3 regions of the Noviherbaspirillum sp. FW303-A3 genome follow, and region 3 is predicted to be linked to each of the others. Evidence: predicted binding sites of a transcription regulator. Region 3 holds the regulator's gene; each other region holds the start of a gene.
The links. The regulator sigma-54, encoded in region 3, starts transcription at its own class of promoters, with help from an activator protein. The targets are predictions, from matches to a motif close to TGGCANGNAANCTGCTTT.

Region 1 (9,678 bases), 510 kb from region 3:
GCCCTGCCCGCCCATGAGCAGCGCCGCCGAGGTATCCGGGCTGCCGCGCGCGGCCAGCGCAGCAAGAACCGCCGCCGCAAGCGGAATCAGCGAATCCTGCCGCTGCTGTCCGATCATGCGCGCAATGTGCCGCTGCGCGACGTGGCCGATTTCATGCGCGAGTACTGATGCGAGTTCCGATTCATTCTGTGCCGCGAGCATAAGCGCCGAATGCACACCGATGAACCCGCCTGGCAACGCAAAGGCATTCAGCATCGGATCGCGAACAGCGAAGAAAAAGTAATCGTAGCTGGTCTCGCCGCGCGCCTCCGGCCTGACTGCAAGCAGGCTGTTGCCGAAATTGTTCAGGTACTCGGTGGTGGGAGCGTCGTCCAGATAGTCCCGGTCGCGCCGAATGTCGCGCATGATCTGCTCGCCCAGCTTGCGTTCGACGAGGGGGGAAAGCTCGGCGCGTTCGGTGTCGCCGAGGTTGGGGAGGGTTTGGGCAATTGCTGGTGCCGGAAGTACCCCGCTGGCCACAATCAGTAGCGGGACGACCGCAGCCACACTAGCGAGGCGGCTTATAGGTTTTGATAACGAGAGGGAAAATTTGGATTTCACGGTGCTATGATACTCGCACCCATTGATCAATCAAGAATCATCCTTTTTCATTTCCCATGAGCAGTCAACACGACAACAGGACATCGTCGACCGAAAACCACGGACTGACGCATTTCGATGCTGATGGTCAAGCCCACATGGTCGATGTTGGCGCAAAATCCGAGACACACCGAATTGCAGTAGCAAGTGGCAAGATCTGCATGAAGCCGGAAACACTTGCGATCATCCAGTCTGGAACTGCAAAGAAGGGCGACGTGATCGGTATTGCACGTGTCGCGGCCATCATGGGGGCCAAACGAACCAGTGACTTGATTCCACTGTGTCACCCACTTGCCATCACCCGCGTTGCTGTCGATTTTGCAATAAACACTGCGGAGTCAAGCATTAGATGCACTGCGCAGGTTGAAACATTCGGAAAAACCGGCGTGGAAATGGAAGCACTGACGGCCGTTCAGATTGGCCTGCTTACAATTTACGATATGTGCAAGGCAGTAGATCGAGGGATGGTGATGACAGATATTCGAGTACGAGAGAAACGCGGCGGAAAATCGGACTGGGCGGTCTAATATTGCCGTAGATCGTCGAGAACTTTGAAACATCGCCAAATCGATAACAATTCACAGCCAGGCGGCGCTAGTCCCACTTTTCATTGCCATGGTTAACGCTTCGTAACGCATTTGCTATCGAGACTACGTGCGTTATCTCTGATTTTTGCATCAGTAAATTTGCGCGCAAAAAGTAAAACACCCCACGAATGGGGTGTTTTAATCTTAAATCCTACGTATTAGGTGCGGCATTCTGCAGGAACATACTTGGCATCTGCAGCAGGCGAGGTGCACGTCCACTTTACTGTGCCATCAGCATTTACTGTCGGCGTAAAGGTGAGGACAACACCTTTAGCTTTTGCAGTACCGGTAACCGCAATTACACCGGTAGCATCAGTACATGTGCTGGATGCAGTATTGTCCGTCGCTGTTGCAAGGTTGGTAACGCCTTTGCACATACCAGCTGCAATAGCGCCAGAATTGTTCGCGATATTTTCAGTAACAGTGGCTTTCATGGATGAACCCAGAATAGCCAATTCAGACACGCGTCCACGAACCGTATAGTCTTGGTACGCTGGCAACGCCACTGCGGCGAGAATACCGATAATCGCCACGACGATCATCAATTCAATCAGGGTAAAGCCAGCTTGTGCACGTTGCACGATCTTCATGGATTTCATTTGTTTCTCCCTCTGGAAATTGGCAGCCCACCTGCCATGACTTTCCATGTTGCAATCAGCGTGCCAAGATGAAATCTGACAAAATCTGTCTCTTTTAACCTCTTATATAGACAAAGAAGCAGATTCTATTGACCAATATTGTCAGGTTGTAGCGTATTAAGGCCAATTCTGGAAATGCAGCGACAAAATTTGTCACTTACCTTAATTGTCATACGATAGAGCAAACTATCCCAGCAAGAATTGCACATGGTCTCCTGCGAGCTCGATTACGTCTTTGTCGTTCAGCTTTTGAGGAGTTACCCCGATCGGCACACCGTTCAAGGAAGGACAGGTATTTCCCTCGATATGTGCAAGGTAGTAGCCATCCGGACGCAGCAGGATGACGGCTGCATGCACGTCTTGCCGGCCGATAGTCGTTATCGTCTTTGACAGTACATTTTCACTGCCGGCCCTGCTCCCATTCAACACTCGCACCTTGGCTGCCAGCGCATGGTCAGCGGCAAAGGTATGCAAAGGAGCTGTCCGTGCGGAATCTGCAGGCACAATGGCAGGATCGGCATGATAATGCATCCGATACTGCGCCAGCTCGATGCAGTCTTCGTCCTGCAAATAATGTTTTCTCACTGGCTGGCCGTTCACCTTGGTGCCGTTCGTACTGTTTAGATCCTCAAGGTACGAGTCGTGATTCAACGTCACAATCACCGCATGCTCACCGCTGATTGCAATATCATCAAGAACAATATCGTTATGCGGCCTGCGTCCGATCGTCATCCGTTCCTTTGCGAGCGTGACATCCCGCAGGAACTTGCCTCCTAACGAGAGCGTGATTTTCGCCATTGCACTCCTCGAATCCGTTCCCTCTGCATTTCAGCTTACCCAGTTGAGGATGCGCTCCAACAAGCCGGTTGTCCCGGCACCTGGGACCAGCACCTTCACAAGAATGACCGAGATGTTATCGAAGCCGCCGTTATCGTTTGCCTGTTTGACCAGTGTTCGGCAAGCCACCTCGAGCGCACCCTGCGCTTTCTCCAATATTCGGGAAATTTCATCATCGGACAACATGTCCGAAAGCCCGTCTGAACAGAGCAGATAGAGGTCACCTGCATGGAGCGGATGGTCGTGAATCTCCACCTCCATGTCCGTACCTACGCCTACAGCACGGGTCACGAGATTCTTGACTTGAGAAAAGCGCGCCATGGCAGCATCGATCAGTCCGGCATCGATCTGCTCCTGAAGCAAGGAATGATCGCGTGTCAGACGGCTCAATTCACCATGGCGATAGCGATATGCCCTTGAATCGCCAACGTGAGCAATCGTCACCTTGTCACTGTGGAAGACGGCCGTGACAATTGTCGTTCCCATCCCATGATATTGGGGCTCAGCCCCCGCTGCATCCAGAACGGCGAGGTTGGCCTTTTGAATGGCCTCAACAACACCTTGATGAAGTGGGCGACCTGACGAGAGCGGCTCCTTCTCGCTGTCCGTCGAAAGCGCCAGAGTTTGTTCAAGCGCATCCTTGGTAACCGTTGCAGCAATACTGCTCGCCACCTCGCCGGCATTGTAACCGCCCATGCCGTCGGCCAGCACGGCAAAACCATGGGACGTACTGATGAAGATCGCATCCTCATTTTGCGAACGCACCAGCCCAGGATCGGTCATCCCGGAGAATTCTAGTCCGACGTTATTTGCCATGAAGGCAATTATACGTGGAGCAGCAGGATAAAGACGGATGCGAATGAAGGGAGTTATGCAGCATGACGCTATCGGGCATTGGTGTGTTTGCGCCGCTTCATCAATGCCTTGCCGATAAATACTACCGCCACGGCTGAGACCGTTGCGACTATGTTGAAGTGCACGGCGGTTCCCGGGATGGTCAGATCGAGCATTGGCAAATATGCGCCTAGCCATGGACCCAAAGCGGTGTCGGAGACAGCCATGCTTCCAGCGATATAGCCAAGCAGCGCTGCGCCAAGAGTCACGATGAACGGAAACCGCTCCATGAGCTTCAGCACGATGGTGCTGCCCCAGATGATGATCGGAATGCTGACCAGAATACCGAACACCACGAGGAGCATGCGATGCTCGCCCCCGGCATGCTCCGCCGCGCCGGCGACGGCAATCACGTTGTCGACGCTCATGACCAGATCCGCGACGATGATGGTCTTGACTGCCGATAAGAGCCTGTCGCTTGCCGGAATCTCGCCATGTCCGTCTTCATCGTCCAGCATGAGCTTGATGCCGATCCAGAACAGCAGTGCTCCGCCGACCAGCTTCAAGTAAGGCACCTGGAGCAGCGTGACAGCGAACGCAATCAGGGCAACACGGATGGCAATGGCGCCGAAGGTGCCGAGCAGGATGCCGCGCTTTCGAAGTTTCGGCGGGAGGTTTCTGCACGCAAGTGCAATGACGATCGCATTGTCCCCGCCGAGCAGGATGTCGATCAGGATGATCTGACCGACGGCGACCCAGTTGATGCTCAGCAGGAGATCCATATTGGTTGCTCGATAGGCTGAAAATGATACGGGGAGCCGAAGCTCCCCGTATCTTACGCCTGCATTACTTCAGCAACACTTGATTTACAGCATCGCTTTCAGCAGACGCGCCATTTCGGACGGGTTCTTGGTGACCTTGATGCCGCAGGCTTCCATGATTTCCAGCTTGGCTTGTGCCGTGTCGGCACCGCCGGAAATCAGCGCGCCGGCGTGGCCCATGCGCTTGCCCGGAGGAGCGGTGACACCAGCGATGAAGCCGACGACCGGCTTCTTCATGTTGTCCTTGATCCAGTAAGCGGCGTTCGCTTCGTCCGGACCGCCGATTTCGCCGATCATGATGACAGCGTCGGTGTCGGGATCGTCGTTGAATGCCTTCATCACGTCGATGTGCTTCAGGCCGTTGATCGGGTCGCCGCCGATACCGACTGCGGAAGACTGGCCGAGGCCGAGCGCGGTCAGCTGCGCAACGGCTTCATAGGTCAGCGTGCCGGAACGCGACACGACGCCGATGCGGCCCTTGCGGTGGATGTGGCCCGGCATGATGCCGATCTTGATTTCGTCCGGCGTGATCAGGCCCGGGCAGTTCGGTCCGAGCAGCAGGGTCTTGCTGCCGGCCTTCTTCATCTTGTCCTTCACTTCCAGCATGTCACGGACGGGAATGCCTTCGGTGATGCAGATGGCCAGGTCGAGTTCGGCTTCCACGGCTTCCCAGATCGCAGCAGCTGCGCCTGCGGGCGGCACGTAGATGACGGACACGGTCGCGCCGGTCTGTTCCTTGGCTTCCTTGACGTTGGCGAAAATCGGAATGCCTTCGAAGTCTTCGCCGGCCTTCTTCGGGTTCACGCCTGCGACGAAGCAGTTCTTGCCGTTGGCGTAATCGCGGCAACCGCGCGTGTGGAACTGGCCGGTCTTGCCGGTGATGCCTTGCGTGATGACTTTGGTGTCTTTATTGATCAGAATCGACATTTGTATTCCCTTAGCGATTATTTACCGGCTGCAGCGACGACCTTCTGCGCTGCTTCTTCCATCGTGTCAGCCGCGATGATCGGCAGGCCGGATTCGGCCAGCATCTTCTTGCCGAGGTCTTCGTTGGTGCCCTTCATGCGCACGACCAGCGGCACGGACAGCGACACTGCCTTGGAAGCGGCGATCACGCCTTCAGCAATCACATCGCAACGCATGATGCCGCCGAAGATGTTGACCAGAATGGCCTTGAGGCCAGGGTTCTTCAGCATGAGCTTGAAGGCTTCGGTCACTTTCTCGGTGGTGGCACCGCCGCCAACGTCGAGGAAGTTGGCCGGTTCGCCGCCGAACAGCTTGATGGTGTCCATGGTGGCCATTGCCAGGCCGGCGCCGTTCACCAGGCAGCCGATGTTGCCGTCGAGGGAGATGTAGGCGAGATCAAACTTGGATGCTTCGATTTCTGCCGGATCTTCTTCGTCCAGGTCGCGCATCGCGACGATTTCCGGATGACGGAACAGGGCGTTGGAGTCGAAGTTGAACTTGGCGTCCAGTGCGATGACCTTGCCGTCGCCGGTCAGGATCAGCGGGTTGATTTCGGCCAGGGAAGCGTCGGTTTCCCAGTAAGCCTTGTACAGGCCTTGCAGTTGCTTGCGTGCGTCGGCGATGGAGCCGGCCGGCACGCCGATCTTGGCAGCGATCGAGTCCGCATCGGAGTCGGTCAGGCCGGTTGCCGGGTCGATTTCAACCTTGTGGATCAGTTCGGGATGCTTTTCAGCGACTTCTTCGATGTCCATGCCGCCTTCGCTGGATGCCATCAGCACCACGCGCTGGCTCAGGCGGTCGGTGACCATCGAGACATACAGTTCCTTCTTGATGTCGGCGCCTTCTTCGATCAGCAGGCGGTTGACCTTCTGGCCTTCCGGACTGGTCTGGTGCGTGACCAGTTGCATGCCCATGATGGCGTGCGAGTATTCCTTGACCTGGTCGAGCGACTTGGCAACCTTCACACCGCCACCCTTGCCTCGACCACCGGCGTGGATCTGAGCCTTGACGACCCAGACCGGGCCTCCAAGAGTCTCGGCCGCCTTGACCGCTTCATCAACGGAAAAGCACGGGATACCGCGCGGAACCGTCACTCCGAACTTGCGGAGGATTTCTTTGCCCTGATACTCATGGATTTTCATGCGAGCTTCCCTTCAGACGCTTATTAAACAAAACAAACTGGTTGAAATTAACTGGATTCGGATGTTGCCAACGGCGTGACCGCCCAGCGCGGATAAAACTTCGCGACCGCTTCCCCGTCGGAGCGCAAGGCGTGGCAGCGGTCGAGTTGAAAAGGCTTGTGGCTTTGCTCGTCTGTGCTCGCGCCATCGCGCGTGTCCAGCACTTCGCCGGCAAATGCCTGGATGGTCGCGGTCGGAAGGACGGCGGCCAGTTCGGTAATGTGGGTGCAGCCGTTGATACCGGAAAGACGCTGCCTGACGCCATCGCGGAATCCCTTGAGAAGATTCAGGCCGACCAGCTTCTTGTAATCGGGGCCGATGGTATCGCAGTGATTCGGGTAGGGAACAGCGTCGGAAACTGCTTCTGCATCGACGATATTCAGCGCAGTGTCTACGGTAATGCGGAGCCAGAGATCGTGAACCGGTTGACCTGCAGGCCTGATGCCTGATGCGAGGCTGGTATCACGGGTCTTTATATCTGTTATACGCGCGTCAATGTCCCACAAGCCGTCGTCGCGTGCGAACGCTTCGATCTGGATTGCGCGCGTGTGCTTTAACGCACGGCGTGTTGACGGCGGAGATAAGGGCATAACGACCAATGCCAGTGAAGCGGCCAAAAAAGAGATGCCGCATTTGCGTGTCGTTGTCGCAGTTTCTACGACAACAGCCGCTCATGCGGCGCTGCAAAAAACCTGGAAAGTTTAGCACAGGCACAAACCTAAAACCATGATGACGTTTTTGCCACTGGAAGGCGGAAACCCGCTCCGGCATTCGCACGGTCGTGCGTGTGCACGCCCCCGCCGGTACTTTCGGAAAGGATTTATTGCTGGGAATGGAATTCAGGCTTCGCCTTCCTCGACCGGACGCATTGCAGCCCGGATTGCCGAAGGAGAGAAACCACGCTGTTGCAAAAATCGCATCTGCTTCGCACGATCTGCGGCATCCACCGGCGGGCTGCCGAATTTTTTGCGCCAGACCTCCCGCGCCCGAGCAGCCTCATCCTCCAGGAGCCCACCCTTGATGTCCTGGATGGCATCGCCATCGATACCGTGCGACTGCAGTTCGGAGAGAATACGGCTGTTCCCGAAACGGGCGGCGCGGCGATTGACCAGCGATTCGGAAAAGCGGGACTGGGACAGGAATTTCGCCGCCTCCAGTGAATCGAGCAAGGCCTCGATATCGTCGCCTTCCTGGGCATAGCGTGCCAGCTTGCGTCCCAGTTCAAGCCGGCTGTGTTCGCGAGCGGATAAATACTTCAGAGCCCGCGCCTTTAGACTCATTTGCAGTTTTGCCATGGTGTTCCAGCAGCGCGGGCTCCCTCACGTGAAGTATTCAGGATGAAAGGAGCTGTTCCCTCTTATTCAGCTTCTGCCACGAGGGGCGGCAGTTCCGGTACGCCCAGGGCTGCGCGGACCTTGTTTTCGATCTCGCGAGCCAGATCCGGATGTTCCTTCAGGTAGTTGCGTGCGTTGTCCTTGCCCTGGCCGATACGCTCGCCGTTGTAGCTGTACCATGCACCGGACTTTTCAACGATCTTGGCTTCGGAACCCAGGTCGAGGATTTCGCCTTCGCGCGAGGTGCCCTCCCCGTACAGGATATCGAAATGCGCTTCTTTGAAAGGCGGTGCCACCTTGTTCTTCACGACCTTGACCTTGGTTTCATTGCCGATCACCTCATCGCCGGACTTGATGGAACCGGTGCGGCGAATGTCCAAGCGGACGGATGCGTAGAACTTCAGTGCATTGCCGCCCGTCGTCGTTTCCGGGTTGCCGAACATGACGCCGATCTTCATGCGGATCTGGTTGATGAAGATGACCAGGGTGTTGGTGCGGTTGATGCTGCCGGTCAATTTGCGCAGTGCCTGCGACATGAGACGGGCCTGGAGGCCGGGGAGCGAATCACCCATGTCGCCTTCGATTTCAGCCTTCGGAGTCAGTGCTGCAACCGAGTCGACCACGACCAGGTCGACGCTGCCGGAGCGTACGAGCGCATCGCAGATTTCGAGCGCCTGCTCGCCGGTGTCAGGTTGCGAAATCAGCAATTCCTGCAGGTTGACACCCAACTTCTGCGCATACACGACGTCGAGCGCATGTTCCGCGTCGATGAAGGCGCAGGTACCACCCAGTTTTTGCATTTCTGCAATAGCTTGCAGGGTCAGCGTGGTCTTGCCGGACGATTCCGGACCGTAAATTTCCACAACGCGGCCGCGCGGCAGTCCGCCAACGCCCAATGCGATATCCAGGCCGAGCGAGCCGGTCGAGACAACCTGCACCTCTTCCGCCACGGCGCCGTCCGCCATGCGCATCACGGAACCCTTGCCGAACTGCTTCTCGATTTGCGCCAACGCGGCAGCCAGTGCCTTTGCCTTTTCCGGGTTTTGCGCAGCTTTCTTGTCGTCCATAACTGTATTCTTTCGACGGTTGGGTATTAACTAGTTCGCCACCCTTTGGCTGGCGAGCCACGATTAACGTCACAGGCCATACTGTATAAAAAAACAGTGGCGTGCGCAAGCGGGAATTTTAAATATCGGGAAAACTTGATTAGGATGAGGGGAGAAGCGGGTTTTTGAAGTCGGTACTTGCTTTGCCTTGCCGCTATTAATGAAAAGCAATAGACTACTTTCCATCTGATTGCAGAGTGCCAACCATGCGTATTTTGCTCGCTGAAGACGACAGTGTACTAGCCGATGGACTGACGCGCTCGCTGCGCCAGTCCGGGTATGCCACGGACTGCGTCAAGAACGGCCTGGAGGCGGACTCCGCACTGTCGACGCAGGATTTCGACCTGCTGATCCTCGACCTCGGCCTGCCGAAAATGCCCGGCCTGGAAGTGCTGCGCCGCCTGCGTGCGCGCAATTCGCGCCTGCCGGTGCTGATCCTGACCGCCGGCGACTCCATCGAACAACGGGTCAAGGGGCTGGACCTGGGCGCCGACGACTTCATGGCCAAGCCGTTTGCGCTGTCCGAGCTGGAAGCGCGCGTGCGCGCCCTGACCCGGCGCGGCGCCGGCGGCGGACCGACCGTCATCAAGCACGGCCCGCTGTCCTACGACCAGGTGGGGCGTATCGCCTACATGAACGACCAGATGCTCGATCTTTCGGCGCGCGAGCTGGGCTTGCTGGAAGTCCTCCTGCAGCGGACCGGACGCCTGGTATCGAAGGAGCAGCTGGTTGACC
Region 2 (9,678 bases), 3.3 Mb from region 3:
CGAGGATCATCGAGCGCGGGCTCGACAGGCCGGAACCGCCTGCCAGGAAGATCGACGGCTGACCGGCCGACTTGCGGACGAAGAACCGGCCATATGGTCCGCTCAGCTTCACCTGGTCGCCTTCCTTCAAGGTCTCGTGGATCCAGGTGGTCGCCTTGCCGCCGGGGACGATGCGGATGTTCAGTTCGATTTCTCCCTTGCCGGACGGCGGGGTCGCCAGCGAGAACGCGCGCGTCAGGCTTTCACCCGGGATGTGCAGGTTCAGGTATTGGCCCGCCTGGAACGCCATGCCCTCCGGTTCATCGAGGGCAATCCACACACCCTTGATGGTCGGCGTCAGGTTTTCGATGCGGGTCACCGTGCCGTGGAAATCCTTGACCGGCAGGTTCTGCGCGTCCGGATCGACCTCGATCTCGGCCTCCAGGACAACGTCGGATTGCAGCGTGGCGCAACAGGCCAGCGTTTTTCCTTCCTCGCGCTCGTAATCCATCAGGGCGAAATTGGATGCCTCGCCGTGGTCGACTTCACCGTCGACGACCTCCACCTTGCAGGTTGCGCAAAGGCCGTGGCAGCAGGCATGCGGCAGGTAGATGCCGGCACGCAGGCTGGCATCGAGGATGGTCTGCCCGTCTTCCACCTCGATGGTCTGGCCTAGCGGTTCAATGGTCAGCTGGTAGCTCATGTCATTCTCTCTTGCTCGAAGGGCTCGGTTCCTTCTTAGCTGCAGGAACCCTTGATGCCGGTGAGGCCCGGGGTGCGGAAGCGGATCACGTCCTTGTGCTTGAGACCGTTGTCGGCGAGCGACTTGTTGACGTCAGGCGTCCACGGCTTGCCGGAATTGAGCCATTCGGCCTTGCTCCACTCCACCTTCTCGAAATCCGGGTGTTCGCCGAAAGCGCCTGGCAGGACTTTCTCGACGATGTCGCCGAAGCGCATCGCGGGAGGGAACGGAAAGGCGAACGGCGCGCAGAACATCAGGTGGTCTTCCCAGCCGATGTAGAGCAACTGGTTGCCGTGGAATTTGTCGGCGCTGTCCTTGACTTCGCCGATGTAGGGTTTGACTGCTGTGACTGGCATGTTTTGTCTCCTCGTGTGTTGTCGCGCACTTGATACCCCCTCTCCCGCGGGCGGGAGAGGGGAGCTTCTATGTATTCGACGTCGCCATCTGCTTCCACTGCGCAAAGTTCTTCTGGTCTTCCGATCCCTCGAAGTCCAGGTTGTCGCGCCCGAAGTTCAGCCGATACCAGCGCAGCACCTCCATCAGCGGATCGAAGCCTTCCGCCCCCGGATTGACGTCCGGCTCGAAGCAGTTGCCCTGGTAGATCTGGTGCACCGGCAGCCAGGATTGGACGTACTTCTCCGGCTCGTTGTCGAAGATCTCCTTGCAGCCGTCGGAGCAGAAGTGATACTTCTCGCCCTTGTAGTCGGACTCGCGGTAGCAGATCTTGGTCGGGTCGTCCGGCTCGGTGAACAGCATCGGGATCTGGCAGCACTGGCACAGCATCGGCAGCGTCTTGTTGTAGAAACGCTTGCCCTGCTTGGCCTGCTCCGCCCAATGCTCGAAACGCGGGCGGTAGTACTTGTCGAAGGTGTCCGGGTACTTGGCGGAGAGCCAGTCCATCTCTTCCGGCGTCGGCATCCAGGTATGGAAGTCGGCCGCGGCACCGTACTGGTAGAAGGTCGCCCATGCCTGGTGGGAGATGTGCTCCTTGTCGATGGTGCATTGCTCGACGCATTTCGGCACCTTGATGCCGTAACGCGCGAGGTCCTTGAACAACGCGCCGCCGGATTCCTCGAAATACACTTCCCAGGCTTCCTTCCAGCTCATCACGCGCTTGGGCAGCATGTAGTCCATCATCATGCCGACCAGGGTCAGCATGCGCACGCCGCGCCAGGTCCACTTGTCGATCCACTTCTGCACGATCGGCAGGTTGTCCGGGTCCTGTTCGAGGATGAACTTGATCATCTCCAGGCCGAGCGTCATGTGGCGCGCTTCGTCCGACTGCGCCGAGAAACCGAAGGCCATCGCGCCCATGTCGCCGTTGTAGGCCGCGCCGGAAATGAACGGCACGAACAGCAGGTTGGTCAGCACGTATTCGAAGGAGAAACCGATCGCGACCATGTATTCGAACGGACCGGCCGTCATCGCATCGTCGAAGAAGGACTTCGGCACGGACAGGTACCAGACGCGGTCATGCATGTGGCGCCAGTCGTGGAAACCGTTGTAGTGTTTGTTGTAGTTCGACAGCGAGTGGATCTGCGTCTGGAAGTGGCGCATCTCGTCGAGCGACTGCATCTGGCAGGCCACGCGCGCACCGGCGCCGCGGAACTGGCGGCCGACATGGGCGAAGCCGCGATGCGCCATGTATTCCAGTGGCGACACGCCGGTCAGGAAGAGTTTGAGCGCATTGATGTAGCGCGCGTCGGTCACGCCGAGATGACCGTTGCCCTGGTTGAAGGCGTCGAGGATCGCGTACAGCTTGCGCTCCTTTTCCGCCTGGTACTTCCAGTAGGCATCCATCGTGAGGCGGAACGGGTCTTCCCACTTGTCCCAGTCGTGGATCTTGATGCCCTCGAACTTGTCGTACGGGTAGACGGCATCCATAGGCTGGTAGGTGGTTTCCCAGTCGAGGCCGCGCGTCATCGCGGCGTAGCGCTCTTTCAGGCCGAGCTTCTTGGTCGCTTTCATGTCCATGTCTTGTCTCCTTGATGTGCTGGCTCAGTGCTTCCAGCTCAGCGTGAATTCGTCGTCGGTTTCGCTGATGTGGCCGGCCAGCGTGATCAGGTGCACGTGCAGTTCCTGCAGGTCGAAGTCGCGGCCAAGCTTCTCTTCCACGGTGCCGCGCCTGATGGTCAGGCTGCCGGGGGCATCGATCTTCACCATGGCGGGCTGCTCGTTGATGACAGCGTTGGGGTTGTCTTCGGCGATCGCGTCGATGATGCTGCGCGTCTCTTCATTGGTCTGGAATGCGATGAATACGTTGGACATCATGTCTCCTTACAGCGCGAGGCCGGCCTTGGCGGCACGGGCGTTGAATTCTTCCTGCAGCTCGGCCATGACGGCGTCGGCCTGTTCGCCAAGCGCATGCCTTGCCAGCGGTGCGAGTGCGTTCATCGTCTTGTCGCGGTACTGTTTTGCCCATTGCGACAGCAGCGCCTTGTTCTCCGCCGATTCCGCTGCCGCCGTCTTGATGCTGGCGTCGACCCACTTGCGGGTTTCGGCAAACCACTCGGTCTGGAAGCGGGTAAGCATGGAGACTGTCGGGCCGGCCCGGCCGGAGATCGCGTTATCGATGTGCTGGTACACCAGCGGATACAGCAGGCCGTCGAGGACGAGGTTTTGCGCGACGAAGAGTTCGAACCAGTCCTTCACCACGAAACTGTCTTCGACGTAACGGCGCAACTCCTGCCACTTCGGATCAGCGAGCCAGGCTTCCTTCGCCGCATCGAGCGCGGTTTCGTCCTCCAGCAGCAGGCCGGTGCGGGTCAGGTATTGCGCGATGCCGAGGTGGTCCATCGCCTGGTAGATGCAGGGCTGGGTGATCGCGGTGCCGTAGCCGTAGGCGCAGATGAATGAGTTGTTCATGTTGGCCCCCCACTCCAGGTGGCGCAGCGGCAGCAGCACATCGAGGGCCAGCTTGCGGGTCACTTCCGGCAGGGCCGTTGCGAGGCCGCGCGATTCGACGAACTCGAAATCGCCTTCCGCGGTTTCCTGCATGCGGGCGCGGGCCAATGTGTAGGTGCCGTAATAGAGCTGGCGCGGATCCTTGAACGTGTACCAGTCCGCCATCCTGATCGCCGTGCGGGTGACGTCGAACAGTTCGTGGTCGGGATCCCACAGCGGGCGGTAATGGAAGTTGGCGGTGGCCTGCGCGTCGAGCGTGCCTTCCTGGTAGCGTGACGCCGGCTTGTCGCCACCGATGCGGCGGGCGACGTTGTCGTACGTCTGGCGCAGCGGTTTGATGCTGACGGTACGTAGGTCAATTTGCATTGCGGACTCCTCCTGTTGTAATGGCCGGCCCGGAACCCGGTGCCGGGTTCGGACTTACTTGAAGCGCTGGTGTGTGGCCTGCCGCAGGTTCCAGTCCCACTCGGAGGCCTCGGCGCCGGTCGGCGGCGAAGGCCCGTCGAGGACGGTGACGGCGTTGGCGGAACAGAATTCGGCGAATGCGTGACCGGGCAACAGGAGTTCGACGAAGAGTTCCGGCTCGCCGATGGCGAACTCGAACTCGACCATGCCGTTTTCCCTCTTCTCGATGACGCGAACGAACTTGCGCGCCGTGTCAAAAGCGTCGTTGCCCATGTCTCCACCACTTTCTTGTTTGATGGGGATCATTTAGCAACCAGCGTGCCAAAATGTAGGAGCACACCAAAAAATCTCGAGATTATTTAATTTGCTGCGGTGCGTGGAGGACGGTCTTGAGTGCTGGCGAGCCTTCCCGCCAAGAAGCCGTTCCAGAGTAAAAATTAATGCTGCGACGCCGCAAGGCGAGAATTGATTCGGGTCAACTGCTGAAATGATCAAATCCGATTTCCCGTATCACCAAATGATCAATAATTTCTGATGATCATGTAGAATCTCGAGATTATTGGCTGCACCCTTCTCGGAAAGCGCGGCCGTCCTGACTTGAAAAGGCGGGCTGAAATGATCAAATATCCGAAGGACCTCGACCTGCGTCGCCTGGTGCGGTTTTCCGCGGAAGACGGCACGATCTGGCTGGCGGAACACCGCATGGTGCTGGTCCACACGGCCGCCCTCGCCGGCCTGCGCAAGGAATTGCTTGGCTCTGTCGGCCCCGAACACGCCCGCCGCGTGCTGACGCGCATGGGCTACGCCTCAGGCATGCGCGACGCGGAACTGGCGCGGAAGCTGCGCGGCGACCAGAACCCGATCGACGCCTTCGTGGTCGGCCCACAGCTCCACATGCTGGAGGGCAGCGTGAAGGTCAAGCCCGTGCGCATCGACATGGATGTCGCGGCCGGCACTTTCCTCGGCGAGTTCGAATGGGACAACTCCTGGGAGGCCGAATCGCATGTGAAGGAGTTCGGCCCGCAGAAGGACCCGGTGTGCTGGATGCTGCTCGGCTACGCGTCGGGGTACACAACCGCCTTCATGGGACGCTTCATCCTGTTCAAGGAAGTGGAGTGCGTGGCCTGCGGCGCATCGCACTGCCGCATCATCGGGAAGCCGGTCGAGGAATGGCACGACGCCGCGGAACACACGCCCTACTACGAAGCGGATTCCATCGTCTCGCGCCTCCTTGAATTGAAAACGCAGGTGGAAGTGCTGCGCTCGTCCATCGAACAGCAGCGCCAGATGGAAAACCTGATCGGCAGTTCAACCGCTTTCCAGCGGGCCTACGAACTCGTCGTCAAAGCCGCCAAGACCAACGTGACCGTCCTGCTGACCGGTGAAACAGGCGTGGGCAAGGAACGATTCGCTCGCGCCCTCCACGACATGAGCCTGCGCGCCGGGCGCCCCTTCGTCGCCATCAACTGCGCCGCCCTCCCCCATGACCTGGTGGAATCGGAACTGTTCGGGGTGGAGAAAGGCGCGTTCACCGGCGCCCACGCTTCGCGCACCGGCAAGTTCGAACGCGCGGAAGGCGGCACCCTCTTCCTCGACGAGATCGGCGAACTCCCGCTTGCGGCGCAGGCCAAGATCCTGCGCGTGCTGCAGGAAGGCGAGATCGAGCGCCTGGGCGACGACCGGACGCGCAAGGTCGACGTCCGCATCGTGGCGGCGACCAACGTCGAGCTGATGCAGGCGGTCAAGGACGGCCGCTTCCGCGCTGACCTGTTCTACCGACTGAATGTCTATCCGATCTCCATTCCGCCGCTGCGCGAGCGCGCGCTCGACATACCGCCGCTCGTGAATGCCATGATCGACAAGTTCAATGCCGTGCACGGCAAGCGTGTCGCCGGGATCACCGACAAGGCGATGAAGGCGCTGAAAGCCTATCAATGGCCGGGCAACGTGCGGGAGCTGGAAAACATGATCGAGCGCGGCATCATTCTCGCACCCGCCGACGGCTGGATCGAGCTCGACCACCTTTTTCCGAGCCTGGATGGTTCCGCGCCGGAAGGTATCGGCCTGTCGCAGCAGGGAGAACTTTCCGTGGACGAAGGCCCGGAACAGGCAAGGCTGTGCGACGCCATCCTCAATAGCGGCCTGTCGCTGGACGAGGTGGAAAGCCTGCTGCTCCAGGAAGCGGTGGACCGCTCCGGCGGCAACCTGGCCGGCGCCGCGCGCCTGCTCGGCCTCACCCGTCCGCAACTGACTTACCGACTCAAACGCAACAAGGATACGACTCCGTCGGAGGAGTAACACCCCATGCTTCACTCACAAAAATTCAACGCTGCGTTTGCCGACGCCGACACCGAACCGAGCACCCTCACGGAGGGCACCTACCTGCAGCTTCGCCGCGACATCATCGAAGGGCGGCTGCCGCCGGGTGAAAAGCTGCGCGTCGAACACCTGAAAGACCGTTACAACGTCGGTGCAGGCACATTGCGCGAGGCCTTGTCGCTGCTGCTGTCGGACGCCCTCGTCGTCAGCGAAGGCCAGCGCGGCTTCCATGTCGCTCCCATGTCGATGTCCGACCTGGAAGACATCACCCGCACCCGCATCCTCGTCGAAGGCGAGGCGCTTCGACAGTCCATCATCGCCGGCAATGACGACTGGGAAGCCGCACTCGTCGCCGCCTTCCACAAGCTCAGCAAGTCGGAAGAAAAGCTCGGCGAACGGGAGACCGGCACGGTGCGGGAATGGGAGGCGCGCAACCGCGACTTCCATGAGGCACTGATCGGCGGATGCGATTCGCGCTGGTTGCGCTACCTGATCGGCCTGCTCTACCGCCAGTCGGAACGTTACCGGCACACGGTCATTTCACATCGTTCCGTGGCACGGGACGTCCACGCCGAGCACAGCGCCATCTATGAAGCGGCGCTGGCGCGCGACGTCAAGCGCGCCAGGGCGGCGCTGGAGGTCCACATCAACCTCACCTTCGAATCGATCAGGAAATTGCTGCCGGAACTGGAATGAGCGGCGGCATGCCCACTTGAACAGAAAGGTCTTTCCCGCAAGCCGCCGTCGCCCGTTTGCACGCCGCGGCAGAACTTTTCGTGACGGACATCGTCAGTTTTATATCAACGGCAGCAACAGCCGCTGCGCGATCGGCTTGCCGGTTGTCATCGTTGTGCTAAAACGAACTAGGCGCCTGTGCATCATGCCAATCCGTAACGGACAGGGACGGCACTCCGTCCATCCACAAACCCGAATGACGGCCATGACACTTTCCCAATACACCCTCCTCGCCTCCTCCAGCGTCGGACTGATCGTCGTCTCCTTCCTCAGCCTGGTCGTGGGGGCGCTCATCCTCGCCGTCACGCTCTTTACCGCGGGATCCGTCCTCGCGATCACCGCCGCCGTGGGCGCGCTGTGGTTCAGCGGCCCTTGGCGCAAGCCCGTCGGAATGGACCGGGCGGTGGTCATTCGCCTGCGCTGACAAGCAACTGCGACCGGGGGCGTGATTACCGGACAACGGCGATCTGGGTGCGCTTGCCGCCCTTGAAGGTGTACAGCGTCAGCGTGCCGTTCTTCATGTCGCCCTTGGCGTCGAACTCGATCTCGCCAATCACGCCCTTGTACTTCGTCCTGGCCAGTTCCGGCAGGTATTTCGCGGGCTCGGCCGAGTTGGCCTTCTTCATTGCTTCGGCCAGGATCATCACCGCGTCGTAGGTGTACGGCGAATAAAGCTTCACCTCGGTATCGAACTTCTTCTTGAACGCGGCGCGGAATTCTTCCATGCCCTTCTTCTGATTTTCTTCCACACCGCCTGCCTCGGCGCACACCACCTGGCCGTCGGCCAGCGCGTCCCCGGCCAGCTTGACCAACTGCTCGGAGCAGATGCCGTCGCCGCCGATGAACCTGGCGTTGATGCCCAGCGTCTTCATTTGGCGCAGCATCGGCCCGGCCACCGGGTCCGTGCCGCCGAAGAAGATGGTGTCCGGCTTCTTGGCCTTGACCGCGGTCAGGATCGCGTTGAAGTCGGTCGCCTTGTCGTTGGTGTACTGCTGCGTAACGATCTCCACCCCCTTGGCCTTGACGTTCTTGATGAATTCCTGTGCCAGCCCTTGGCCGTAGGCGGTACGGTCGTCGATGACAGCCACCTTCTTTGCCTTGATCTGCTCGGCCGCGTAACGGCCCAGCGCGCCGCCCAGCTGGATGTCGTTGGCCACCACGCGGAAGGCGGTCTTGAAGCCTTGCTGCGTGTATTTCGGGTTGGTCGCGGACGGGGAGATCTGCGGGATGCCGGCGTCGTGGTAAATCTTCGATGCCGGGATGGTGGTTCCGGAGTTGATGTGACCCACCACGCCATTGACCTTGGCATCGACCAGCTTCTGTGCAGCTGCAGTTCCCTGCTTCGGATCGGCGGCATCGTCTTCGGCCAGCAGCTCGAACTTGACCTTCTTGCCGCCGATGGTCACGCCCTTGGCGTTCAGTTCGTCGATCGCCATGCGGGCGCCGTTTTCATTGTCCTTGCCCAGGTGGGCGATGCCGCCGGAGATCGGGCCGACGTGGCCGATCCTGACCACTTCCTGTGCCGATGCTGCACCTGCAAAAGCAAACGCCACTGCGCCTGCCAACGGAATCATTTTTGTCGTGAACTGCATGTTTTACGCTCCTGCTACTGAAATAATTAATTTTGGCTGTCCCTCGGATCGGGCGACAGCCACGGCCTTCTGGAAAGTTGACGGTCACGCGCCCTGGAATTGCAATGGAACGTAGGTCCGCGCGTCGAAACTGCCCTTCACGACGCCCGCAATCATGTCGGCGGTGACGGCCGACAGCGTCCAGCCGAGATGGCCGTGGCCGGTGTTGTAGAACACGTTCGGGGCCCGCCCGCGGCCGACGCGGGGCATCATGTTCGGCATCATCGGACGCAGTCCCGCCCATGGCACCACCTGCCGTGTGTTCACATCCGGGAAGCACTGGTTGACCCAGTCGATCAAGGGGCGGATGCGGTCGGCGCGGATGTCCTTGTTGTACCCGTTGAATTCGGCGGTGCCGGCCACCCGGAAGCGGTCGGCGCCCAGCCGGCTGGTGACGAGCTTGGTTTCGTCGTCAAGCAGGCTGACCGTTGGTGCCGCTGCCTGGCTCCGCTCATCGAGCAGGTTGACGGTAATGGAATAGCCCTTGACCGGATAGATATTGACGCGATCCCCCAGCTGGGCCGCGAACGCGCGGCTGTTCACCCCGGCACAGACGACCAGGCCGTCGAAGCGGTGCGTCTGCGAAGTGCCGGAAATGCCGTCGCTGACAACCACGCTGGCTGTCTCGTCGTCGCTTTGCAGGGCCAGCACATCCTGCCCGTACACGCAGCGCACGCCGAGGCGTTCAATGGCCGCGGCCAGTCCGACCGTGAACTTGTGGATGTCCCCGGTGGAGTCGCTCTCGGTGTAGTAGCCGCCATAGTAGCTGCCGGCCAGCGTCGGTTCGATGGCACGCATCTCGTCCGGCGTCACCGCGCGGCGCGGCAGTCCGCCGGCGGCCAGCAGCTTGGATACTTCGCCGGCATGGTCAAAGCCTTTCTTGTCGCGGTAGATGTGCAGGATGCCCTCTTTCTTGAGGTCGAAATCCACGCCTTCCGCCGCGGCCCACGCGAACAGGTGCTC
Region 3 (9,678 bases):
CCACTGCATCCCGGTTGACGGCGCTGGTGAAGGCCGCGCGGCTGCCGGTTGTCGCGCCGGATCTCGGCATTGAACGCTGGCTTGAGCTGATGCAGGTGGACAAGAAGAACGAGGGCGGGCAGATCAAGTTCATCCTCCTCAAGCCCCTCGGCACATCGGTCATCATGCCGGTGCCGCAGGAAACCTTGGTTGAAACCCTGAAAGCCTGCGTCCGGTAAATGGACTTCGAAGCCAACCTCGCACCTTATGCCGCACGATCCGCGGCATCGCGGGGGAGGCGTTTCGCGGAACCGGCCCCGGCTTCCCGCACGGAGTTCCAGCGCGACCGTGACCGCATCATCCACTCGACCGCATTCCGCCGGCTCGAATACAAGACTCAGGTATTCGTCAACCACGAGGGTGATCTCTTCCGCACCCGCCTGACGCACAGCATCGAAGTGGCGCAGATTGCACGTTCGATTGCACACAACCTGCGCCTCAATGAAGACCTGGTCGAGGCGATTTCACTTGCGCACGACCTTGGTCATACCCCCTTCGGCCATGCGGGACAGGAGGCGCTGGACGCCTGCATGAAGGAATATGGCGGCTTTGAACATAACCTGCAAAGTCTGCGCGTCGTCGACAAGCTCGAGGAGCACTATGGCGCGTTCGATGGCCTGAACCTGATGTTCGAAACGCGTGAAGGCATCCTCAAGCACTGCGCGTCTTCCAACGCACAGATGCTGGGCGATATCGGCCAGCGCTTCCTCGACAAGAAGCAGCCGACGCTGGAGGCGCAGCTGGCAAACCTCGCCGACGAGATCGCCTACAACAACCACGACATTGATGACGGTTTGCGTTCCGGCCTGCTGACTACTGCGCAGCTGGACGAGGTGGATTTCTATGCGCGGCACAGAACGGAAGTGGAGCGCACCTATCCCGGCATTACCGGGCGCCGAGCCATCCATGAGACGATCCGGCGCATGATCAACGCTTTGATTGTCGACCTGATCGATACCTCACGCGCACGCATTGATGCTGCGCAACCGAAGTCGGTCGATGACGTGCGCAATGCTCCTCCCATGATCGCGTTCTCCGCAGAGATGAACAGGGAGGCCGCACAGTTGAAGCGCTTCCTGCGCCACAACCTGTACCAGCACTATCAGGTCAACCGCATGACCAGCAAGGCGCGGCGCATCATTCGCGAACTGTTCGAAGCGTTCATGCGTGAACCACGCCTGCTGCCCCCGGATTACCAGACCGGCCTGCGCGACGGTGCGACTGCAGACCAGGTACGTGCGCAGGCGCGCAAGGTTGCCGACTATATTGCGGGCATGACGGACCGTTACGCGATGCGCGAGTTTCGCCGGTTGTTCACCGTCGAAGAAATCTAGTCAAGCGCGCGCAGCGGATGCGCATGCGCCGGCCAGGCCGGTTCAAAGAAACGCTCGATCATCTCCTCGCCGACATCGGCCAGTTGCGCCGGTGACCACTTGGGCGCATTGTCCTTGTCGATGACCACCGACCGGATGCCTTCCAGCACTTCTCCGTTTTCAAAACTGCGGCGCACCATCGTGCGCTCCATGCGCAGGTTGTCCGCAACCCCCATCGTTCTCCCACGTCGCAGCTGCGACAAGGTCACGCACATCATCAGCGGTGAGCGCTTGTTCATGGTGTCGACCGTTTTTCGTGCGAATGCGCTGTCGTCCTTCCCGAGAGAGTCCGCAATCGACAGCACATCGTCATGCGCGAAATGCCGATCGATTGCGTCGCGTTCGGCGGCGAGCACGCTCGTCGCCGGATCAACCTGCGATGCGAATCGCGACGCGAATTCACGAATGGCGTGCGGCAACCTGGAGGAATCTGCCGACTCGAGCATGGCGGAGAGCGCGGCAAGTTCGGCGGCGGGCACGAACACGTCGGCGAGGCCGGCATACAGCGCATCGGCGGCGCCGATGATCTCGCCCGTGACACCGAGGTAAGTCCCGATTTCGCCTGCTATGCGGGACAGGAAATATCCGCCGCCCACATCGGGGAACAGGCCGATGTTCACCTCGGGCATGGCCATCTTCGTGCGGTCCGTGACGATGCGCATGCGGTTGGATTCTCCGCCTTGTGCAACGCCCATCCCGCCCCCCATCACGATGCCATCCATGATGGCGACATAGGGTTTGGGATAGAAGTGGATGAGGTGATTCAGTGCGTACTCTTCGGTGAAGAAGTCTTCCAGCAGCGCGCTTCCGCCTTGCGGTGTCGCGCGTCCTGCATCGTAGAAGAAGCGGATGTCACCGCCTGCGCAAAATGCGCGCTCGCTGCTGCTTCGGATCACGACGGCACGCACCTCGCGGTCATTGCGCCACGAGAGCAGGGCCGCCGTCAGCGCACGCACCATGTCGAGCGAAAGGGAGTTCAAGGCTTTCGGACGATCAAGTGTGATGAAGCCGATGTTGTTCTTGATATGGGTCTGGACGAATTCAGTCATGGCCGGCAAATGTGTGCGGAAAGCGGATTATTGTATCGGCATTGCCTGAACGCCGCAGTCGCGTGCCCGACATTCATCCTTGGCGGCGAACAGTAAATAAAAAGGGCGCATTCGATGCGCCCTTGATAGTACTGGCCCTGAAGGGCCGGGTAGATGTCACGTAGCGGCCGAAGTGTCCGGCATGCGCTTGAAGGATTCGTGCTGGTGGTCCTGGATCTTTGTCTTGTACTTCAGTACCTGACGGTCCAGTTTGTCAATCAGTGTGTCAATGGCTGCATACAGGTCTTCCGCAAAACTCTCGACATGAATGACATTGCCACGTAGTCGCAGATTCACTTCTGCTCTCTGTCTCTTTTCCTTTTCTGAAGGTTTTTCCACACCCAAGATGACTGCGATATCAATGACATGGTCGAAATGGCGGATGATGCGTTCCAGCTTGTTTTCCGTGTATTCACGAATGGCCGGTGTCAGTTCGAGGTGATGTCCACTGATTGTGAGATTCATACAGCGCTCCTATGGATGGCGTCGCTGGAGGTTCGCACGTGCCCGCGTAGTCGAGCTACGCCGAACACAGCAACTACACTACAACATGAAAGCTACAGGGATTTGCGCAGATTGACTGGAGGGATTTTCAAAGCTTCGCGATACTTCGCGACGGTGCGTCGTGCCACGACCATGCCTTGCTCCCCCAACATATCCGCAATTTTGCTGTCTGAGAATGGATTCTTGGGGTCTTCTGCTCCTATCAATTGTTTGATCAGCGCGCGGATCGCCGTCGATGAAGCTTCGCCCCCCGCTTCTGTGGCGACGTGGCTGCCGAAGAAGTACTTCAACTCGAACATGCCGTGGGGGGTCAGCATGTACTTTTGAGTTGTCACACGAGAAATAGTACTTTCGTGTAAACCCAGTGTATCAGCAATTTCACGCAAGACAAGAGGGCGCATGGCGACCGCGCCGTGGGAGAAGAAATTGCGTTGACGGTCGACAATCGCCTGCGCCACGCGCAGGATCGTGTCGAAACGCTGGCGCATGTTCTTGATCAGCCATTTGGCTTCCTGCAGCTGCGAAGTAAGCGACCCCTCACCCTTGCTTTGCTTGAGGATGTTGGCGTAGAGGGCGTTCACGCGCAGGCGCGGCATGACGTCATGGTTGAGGAATACCTGCCAGCCGTTCTTTGTTTTCTTGACAATGACGTCGGGGACGACGTAGTCGGAGGCATCCGAGGCGAACAGGGCGCCGGGGTGCGGATTGCACTGGCGGATCACATGTTGCGCTTCGCGCAGGTCTTCTTCGTCGCAGTCGAGCGCCTTCTTCAGCTTGTTGAAGTCGCGCTGCGCGAACAGCGCAAGATGGTTCTCGACGATCTCCAGTGCGCGGCGACGCGTCACAAGCGGAATCTTCGGGAAGCGGCGGATCTGGATCGCGAGGCACTCGGAGGCGTTGCGCGCGCCGACGCCCGCGGGCTCGAAGCTCTGCACGAGTTTCAGTGCGACGGCGAGTTCCTCGAGTTCGATCCCGAGTTCTTCCGGCAGGCGTGCATGGATTTCTTCGATCGGTTCGTCAAGGTAGCCGTTGTCGTTGAGCGCGTCGATGATCAGTTCGACGAGGGCGCGGTCGCGATGCTCGCGCACGGTGACGCGCATCTGCTCCAGCAGATGTTCACGCAGGGTGACTTCATGCGCCTCGAGCTGAGGGCGTGCGTCGTCGTCTTCCGGTGCCTTGGAGGTGCGTGCGACATCGTCGAAACTCCAGTCGCTGTCGCCCGAGCCGGCATCCGAACCTTCGCCGCCTTCAAAGCCGCCCTCGGGCTCTTCGGAAGAAGCGGGGGCGCTGCTTTCGGCTGCGGGCGCTTCCGGCGTGGTGCCATTCGCGCTTGCCGGCGCGCTGATCGCCCCATCCGCGAGCAGGCGGACGGAATGGTCGAGCGGGTCGTCGACGCGTTCCAGCATCGGGTTGTCCGAGAGGATCTGTTCCAGCTCCTGGTGCAGCTCGAGCGTCGACAGTTGCAACAGGCGGATCGACTGTTGCAACTGGGGCGTCAGCGCCAGATGTTGCGAGATTCGAAGTTGGAGTGTCTGTTTCATACGTTCTGGTCTTCTTCCATCACATCCGGAAGTGTTCACCCAAATACACGCGCCGCACCGACTCGTTCGCAATGATGTCGTCAGGACGGCCGCTTGCCAGGACAGAGCCCTGGTTGATGATATAGGCTCTGTCGCAGATGCCCAAGGTCTCCCGCACATTATGATCTGTGATCAGCACGCCGATGCCACGCTCCTTGAGGAAGCGTACGATACGCTGGATCTCGATGACCGCGATCGGATCGACACCCGCGAACGGTTCGTCGAGCAGCACGAAACGCGGGTTGGTCGCGAGGGCGCGCGCGATTTCGACGCGCCGGCGTTCGCCGCCCGAGAGCGAGAGTGCCTGGTTTTCGCGCAGGCGCTCGATCTGCAATTCGGCAAGGAGCGTATTCAGCCGCTTTTCGATTTCAGCCTTGGCAAGAGGCTTGTCGTCGATGCGTTGCAGTTCCAGCACTGCGCGGATATTGTCCTCGACGCTGAGCTTGCGGAAGACCGATGCCTCCTGCGGCAGGTAGGACAAGCCAAGCGTGGCGCGACGGTGGATGGGCAGGCGGGAAATCGCCACGCCATTGAGATCGATGTCCCCGGCATCCGAAGGCACCAGTCCGACAATCATGTAGAACGATGTCGTCTTGCCGGCGCCGTTCGGGCCGAGCAGGCCGACCACTTCGCCGCTCGCCACCTGCAGCGAGACATCGCGCACCACCTGGCGCGTGCCGTAGCTCTTTTGCAGACCGTTGACTACCAGCGTACTCGTCATCTCATTTGTCCTTCGATTCGGAGCGTGGCTGGATGATGGCCTTGATGCGGCCGCCGCCGGGCTTGTTCGCACCGGTCGCTGTATTGTTCACAGTGAAAAATTCTGCGCGGCTGTCGTAGGAAATGAATTCGCCTTCGACTTCGTCGGTCGGTTTGTTGCCTTCGAGGCGGCGCATTTTTGCCTTCGAGAACAGTTTCACCATCTCGGATTTGCCGTCGTATTCGATGCGTTCTGCTTGTCCTTCGATCCACTGGTTCGGGCCGGCGTCGCGCTTCTGGCGGAAGGTGGCCAGGCCGCCGGGCGGCGCAAGCAGCGTCGCGAACTGGTAGCCGGCGGAATCTTGCGACACCACCAGTTTGTGCGCGCGCATGATCAGCGTGCCGCGCGTCAGGATCACGTTGCCGGTGAAGGTGTTGACCTGCTTGATGTCGTCGTAGGCCATCTGGTCGGCCTCGACATTGGTCGGCTTGTCGGAGTCGGCTTTTTCCGCGTGCGCATTGCCTGCGACCATCGCGAACAGCGTCAACAGCAACAAGAAAAAATGTTTCATGAAAGATCTCGAATAGGATGCATCAAGTTATACCGAATCAGCGTACGCGGGCTTGATACGTGCCATGAACATTGCTCGTCAGGTTGAACTCCCGCGTTGCATTGTTTGCCACCATGCCTGTGCCCGTCAGCTTTGCGCGATCCGTCGTGATTTCGACCGGCTTGTCGGTCTTCATGGCATCGTCGTCCGGAAGCACCAGCATGTACTCGGTACGGATGCGGATCGGTTCTGCCGTTGCCGACGCCGGCCGGTCCATGCGCACGTTCTGGTAAAGGTGCACCTGGCTGTTGTCGCTGTTGACGCGCGCACGCTCGGCCCGGATCGTCATTGGCGCATCCGCATTGCTGATATTGCTTACGACAGGATTGACGATATCGTACGAGTCATCCTGCGGATTGTGCGTGAGCCTTTCGCCGGCAAAGTGGTATTGCGCAGAACCTGTCTTCGACAACTTCACGTAGCTGAACTTTTCAACGTAGAAATCCGGCTCATTGCGTTCCGGATTCGGAACAACCGTGTCCGTCGCGCGGCGCATGACTTCATACAGCCAGAAACTTGCCAGCGCCAGCACAACCAGCGGCGCGAGCGTCATGAACAACCGGATGCGCCATGGCCGCATGATCGATCCCTACTTCAGGTAAGGCGCCAGCGCCGCCTCGTAATTGCCTTGGGCGCGCAGGATCAGGTCGCACAGTTCGCGCGCCGCGCCTTGGCCGCCGCTGGCCTTGGTCACGTAATGCACCCGCGATTTCACTTCGCCATGTCCGTTCGGAACGCTGGCCGCAAATCCGACGCGCAGCAGGATGGGCAGGTCGATCACATCATCGCCGACGAAGCCGCATGCTCCCCTGGCGATGCCGGTCCTGGCGAGCAGTTCCTCGAAGGCCTCCAGTTTGTCATGCACGCCTTGATACAGGTGCTGCACGCCGAGATCCGCCGCGCGCTTGGCGACGATGGCGGACTTGCGCGCGCTGATGATCGCCGTGGCCACGCCCGATTGCTGCAGCAGCTTGATGCCGTGCCCGTCCAGCACGTTGAATGTCTTGATCATTTCGCCGTCCGGCGCGTAATGCAGGCTGCCGTCGGTGAGGATGCCGTCGACATCGAAAATCATGAGCCGGACCTGCGCTGCCCTTGCCAGTATGTCTTGCATCAGATCACCTTTGCGCGGGTCAGGTCGTGGATGTGCAGCGCGCCGACCAGCTTGCCGTCGGCATCGGCCACCAGCAACTGGTTGATCCGGAAATGTTCCATCAGCTCGACTGCCTCGACTGCGAGCTGGTCGGGGAGGATGGTACGCGGATTGGCATGCATGACATCGGACATTTTCAGCTTGCCGAAATCCTGGACGTTTTCGATCAGGCGGCGCAGGTCGCCGTCGGTGAAGATGCCGATGGCGCGTCCGGCATCGTCCACCACGGCGGTCATTGCCATGCCTTTGCGGGTGATTTCGAGCAGGGCGGCCGGCAAGGATACGTCCGGCTTGACCATGGGAACCGCAGCGCCGCTGCGCATGACATCCCGCACATGGGTCAGCAGGCGGCGGCCAAGCGCGCCGCCGGGGTGCGAACGCGCGAAATCCTCTTCGCGGAAGCCCCTGGCGTCGAGCAGGGCCACGGCGAGCGCGTCGCCCAGTGCCAGCGTCGCGGTCGTGCTGGCGGTCGGCGCCAGGTTGAGCGGGCAGGCTTCCTTGTCTACGCGGACGTTGAGATGGACGTCGGCGAGCTGCGCCAGGCGGGAAGCGTCATTGCCGGTAATGGCGATCAGCTTGGCGCCCATGCGCTTGATGATGGGGATGATGGAAACGAACTCGGCGGCTTCGCCCGAGTACGAAATCGCGATGACGGCATCGTTCTCGGTAATCATGCCGAGGTCGCCGTGCAAGGCTTCCGCGGCGTGCACGAACAGCGCCGGCGTCCCGGTGGAGGCAAGCGTGGCCGCGATCTTGCGGGCGATATGCCCGGATTTGCCGATACCGGAGACGACGACGCGTCCCGTGCATTGCATCAGCAGTCCCATGGCTCGGGCAAAGCTGTCGTCGGGGCTGTCCGAGAGCCTGCTCTTCAACGCAAGCAGGGCGTCGGCTTCGATCTGGATCGTCTCGCGGGCGAGCTCGAGCGCACGCAGCGCATTTTTCGCGTCGAAGTCTTTCGGCAAGGTTTTTGCATCGGTTACACTCATGCCGGAAGTATAAACGAATTACGAAAGCAAAAAATCTGCCAGTCATAACAAAAAATTTGACTTTGAGGGCCGTCAATGGCTGTTTTCGTTTCGTAAGTCCTTCATTCTTAAAGCAATCGTGCAATCGGGCAAGTGAGGTGGTCGGACTGCGGAACGGTCCAGCCGTTGTCGCTACACCGCATTGCCGGGCGCGCGCGGATGGGGCCTGCCTTGCACCAGACTCGACCAATTGAATAACAATTCATGTTTTCGGCCCTCGAACTTACGCTGATCCTGCTGAGCGCCGCCGTGCTCGGTGTGGTGGCGTTCCGCATGCTGCATCTGCCGCCGATGCTGGGCTACCTTGTCGTCGGCATCGTGATCGGCCCGTTCGGCTTCGGCATGGCGGAACAGAGCGCGACCACGCATGTACTGGCCGAGTTCGGTGTCGTGTTCCTGATGTTTTCGATCGGGCTGGAATTCTCTCTGCCGAAACTTGTATCCATGCGGCGCACGGTGTTCGGGCTCGGCATGGCGCAAGTGCTGCTGACGATTGCGGCGACCATGCTGTTCGGCTGGCTGATGGCGCATTTCCTTCCGCAGCTCGTCGATATCAGCTGGCGCGCGGCGTTCGCGCTTGGTGGGGCGCTCGCCATGTCCTCTACCGCCATCGTGTCCAAGTTGCTGACAGAGCGCCTGGAGCTGGACAGTCCGCATGGCCGCCAGATTTTCGGCATCCTGCTGTTCCAGGATCTGGCCGTGGTGCCGCTGCTGATCCTCGTGCCCGCGCTGGCCAAGAACACCAGCGACCTGCTTCCGACGCTGGCGCTTGCGGCCATGAAGGCAGGCATCGTGCTCGTGCTCCTGCTCGTGATCGGACAGCGCCTGATGCGCAGCTGGTTCCATGTTGTGGTCAAGCGACGGTCGCAGGAACTGTTCATGCTCAACCTGCTGCTCATCACGCTCGGGGCGGCATGGATTACCGAAAAGGCCGGGCTGTCGCTCGCGCTGGGCGCCTTTGTTGCCGGCATGCTCATCTCCGAAACGGAATACAGGCATCAGGTGGAGGAGGACATCAAGCCTTTCCGCGACGTCCTGCTGGGCCTGTTCTTCATTACGGTCGGCATGCTGCTCAATGTCCGGCTGGTGCTCGAAAATTGGTGGCTGGTGCTGTTGCTGCTGACCGGGCCCGTGCTGCTGAAGTTCGGCCTGATTGCCGCGCTGACAAGGATGACCGGCGCTTCGACGGGTACGGCGTTGCGAACCGGCCTCGGCCTCGCCCAGGCAGGCGAATTCGGCTTTGTGCTGCTGAACCAGGCCGGCGGCCTGCATCTGATGGATCCGCTGCTGATCCAGCTCATCCTGGCATCGATGGTGCTGTCCATGCTGGTGGCGCCGTTCATCATCGCCAAATCCGACGCCATCGTCATGAAACTGTCGGCGAATGAATGGATGATGCAGTCCCTCGCGTTGACCCAAATCGCGACGCGCACCATGAGCACGCAGAAGCACGTGCTGATTGCCGGCTTCGGGCGTTCCGGACAAAGCCTCGCGAAATTGCTGGAAGAGGAGGGCATTGCATATCACGCGCTCGACCTCGATCCCGACCGCGTCCGCGAGGCGCAGGCGGCCGGCGCAAACGTCTCCTTCGGGGATGCCGCAC

Region 1: AC3WOY_RS18960 (pilin) is a predicted target of sigma-54. The motif match lies at 1,874-1,891, and genes of this name have one in related genera.
Region 2: AC3WOY_RS00425 (phenol hydroxylase subunit) is a predicted target of sigma-54. The motif match lies at 4,337-4,354, and genes of this name have one in related genera.

Annotation. Positions count from the first base shown of each region.
Region 1 is NZ_JBYTAZ010000001.1:3,935,274-3,944,951, reverse strand. Features, by position in the region: gene AC3WOY_RS18970 (beta-barrel assembly-enhancing protease) at 1-546, opposite strand, end outside; gene moaC (cyclic pyranopterin monophosphate synthase MoaC) at 657-1,166, shown strand; gene AC3WOY_RS18960 (pilin) at 1,385-1,825, opposite strand; gene AC3WOY_RS18955 (FHA domain-containing protein) at 2,051-2,662, opposite strand; gene AC3WOY_RS18950 (Stp1/IreP family PP2C-type Ser/Thr phosphatase) at 2,693-3,517, opposite strand; gene AC3WOY_RS18945 (TerC family protein) at 3,586-4,317, opposite strand; gene sucD (succinate--CoA ligase subunit alpha) at 4,402-5,283, opposite strand; gene sucC (ADP-forming succinate--CoA ligase subunit beta) at 5,301-6,464, opposite strand; gene AC3WOY_RS18930 (DUF2889 domain-containing protein) at 6,512-7,093, opposite strand; gene recX (recombination regulator RecX) at 7,343-7,798, opposite strand; gene recA (recombinase RecA) at 7,861-8,904, opposite strand; gene AC3WOY_RS18915 (response regulator) at 9,150-9,678, shown strand, end outside.
Region 2 is NZ_JBYTAZ010000001.1:80,063-89,740, forward strand. Features, by position in the region: gene AC3WOY_RS00400 (NADH:ubiquinone reductase (Na(+)-transporting) subunit F) at 1-682, opposite strand, end outside; gene AC3WOY_RS00405 (phenol hydroxylase subunit P4) at 718-1,077, opposite strand; gene AC3WOY_RS00410 (aromatic/alkene/methane monooxygenase hydroxylase/oxygenase subunit alpha) at 1,145-2,695, opposite strand; gene AC3WOY_RS00415 (MmoB/DmpM family protein) at 2,720-2,989, opposite strand; gene AC3WOY_RS00420 (aromatic/alkene monooxygenase hydroxylase subunit beta) at 2,999-3,991, opposite strand; gene AC3WOY_RS00425 (phenol hydroxylase subunit) at 4,046-4,303, opposite strand; gene AC3WOY_RS00430 (sigma 54-interacting transcriptional regulator) at 4,646-6,328, shown strand; gene AC3WOY_RS00435 (GntR family transcriptional regulator) at 6,335-7,045, shown strand; gene AC3WOY_RS00440 (hypothetical protein) at 7,062-7,508, shown strand; gene AC3WOY_RS00445 (branched-chain amino acid ABC transporter substrate-binding protein) at 7,534-8,676, opposite strand; gene AC3WOY_RS00450 (D-amino acid dehydrogenase) at 8,761-9,678, opposite strand, start outside.
Region 3 is NZ_JBYTAZ010000001.1:3,428,781-3,438,458, forward strand. Features, by position in the region: partial or broken gene aroKB (bifunctional shikimate kinase/3-dehydroquinate synthase AroKB) at 1-218, shown strand, start outside; gene AC3WOY_RS16545 (deoxyguanosinetriphosphate triphosphohydrolase) at 219-1,373, shown strand; gene AC3WOY_RS16550 (enoyl-CoA hydratase/isomerase family protein) at 1,370-2,461, opposite strand; gene hpf (ribosome hibernation-promoting factor, HPF/YfiA family) at 2,618-2,965, opposite strand; gene AC3WOY_RS16560 (RNA polymerase factor sigma-54) at 3,058-4,545, opposite strand; gene lptB (LPS export ABC transporter ATP-binding protein) at 4,565-5,305, opposite strand; gene lptA (lipopolysaccharide transport periplasmic protein LptA) at 5,307-5,855, opposite strand; gene lptC (LPS export ABC transporter periplasmic protein LptC) at 5,893-6,474, opposite strand; gene AC3WOY_RS16580 (KdsC family phosphatase) at 6,484-7,008, opposite strand; gene AC3WOY_RS16585 (KpsF/GutQ family sugar-phosphate isomerase) at 7,008-8,036, opposite strand; gene AC3WOY_RS16590 (monovalent cation:proton antiporter family protein) at 8,280-9,678, shown strand, end outside.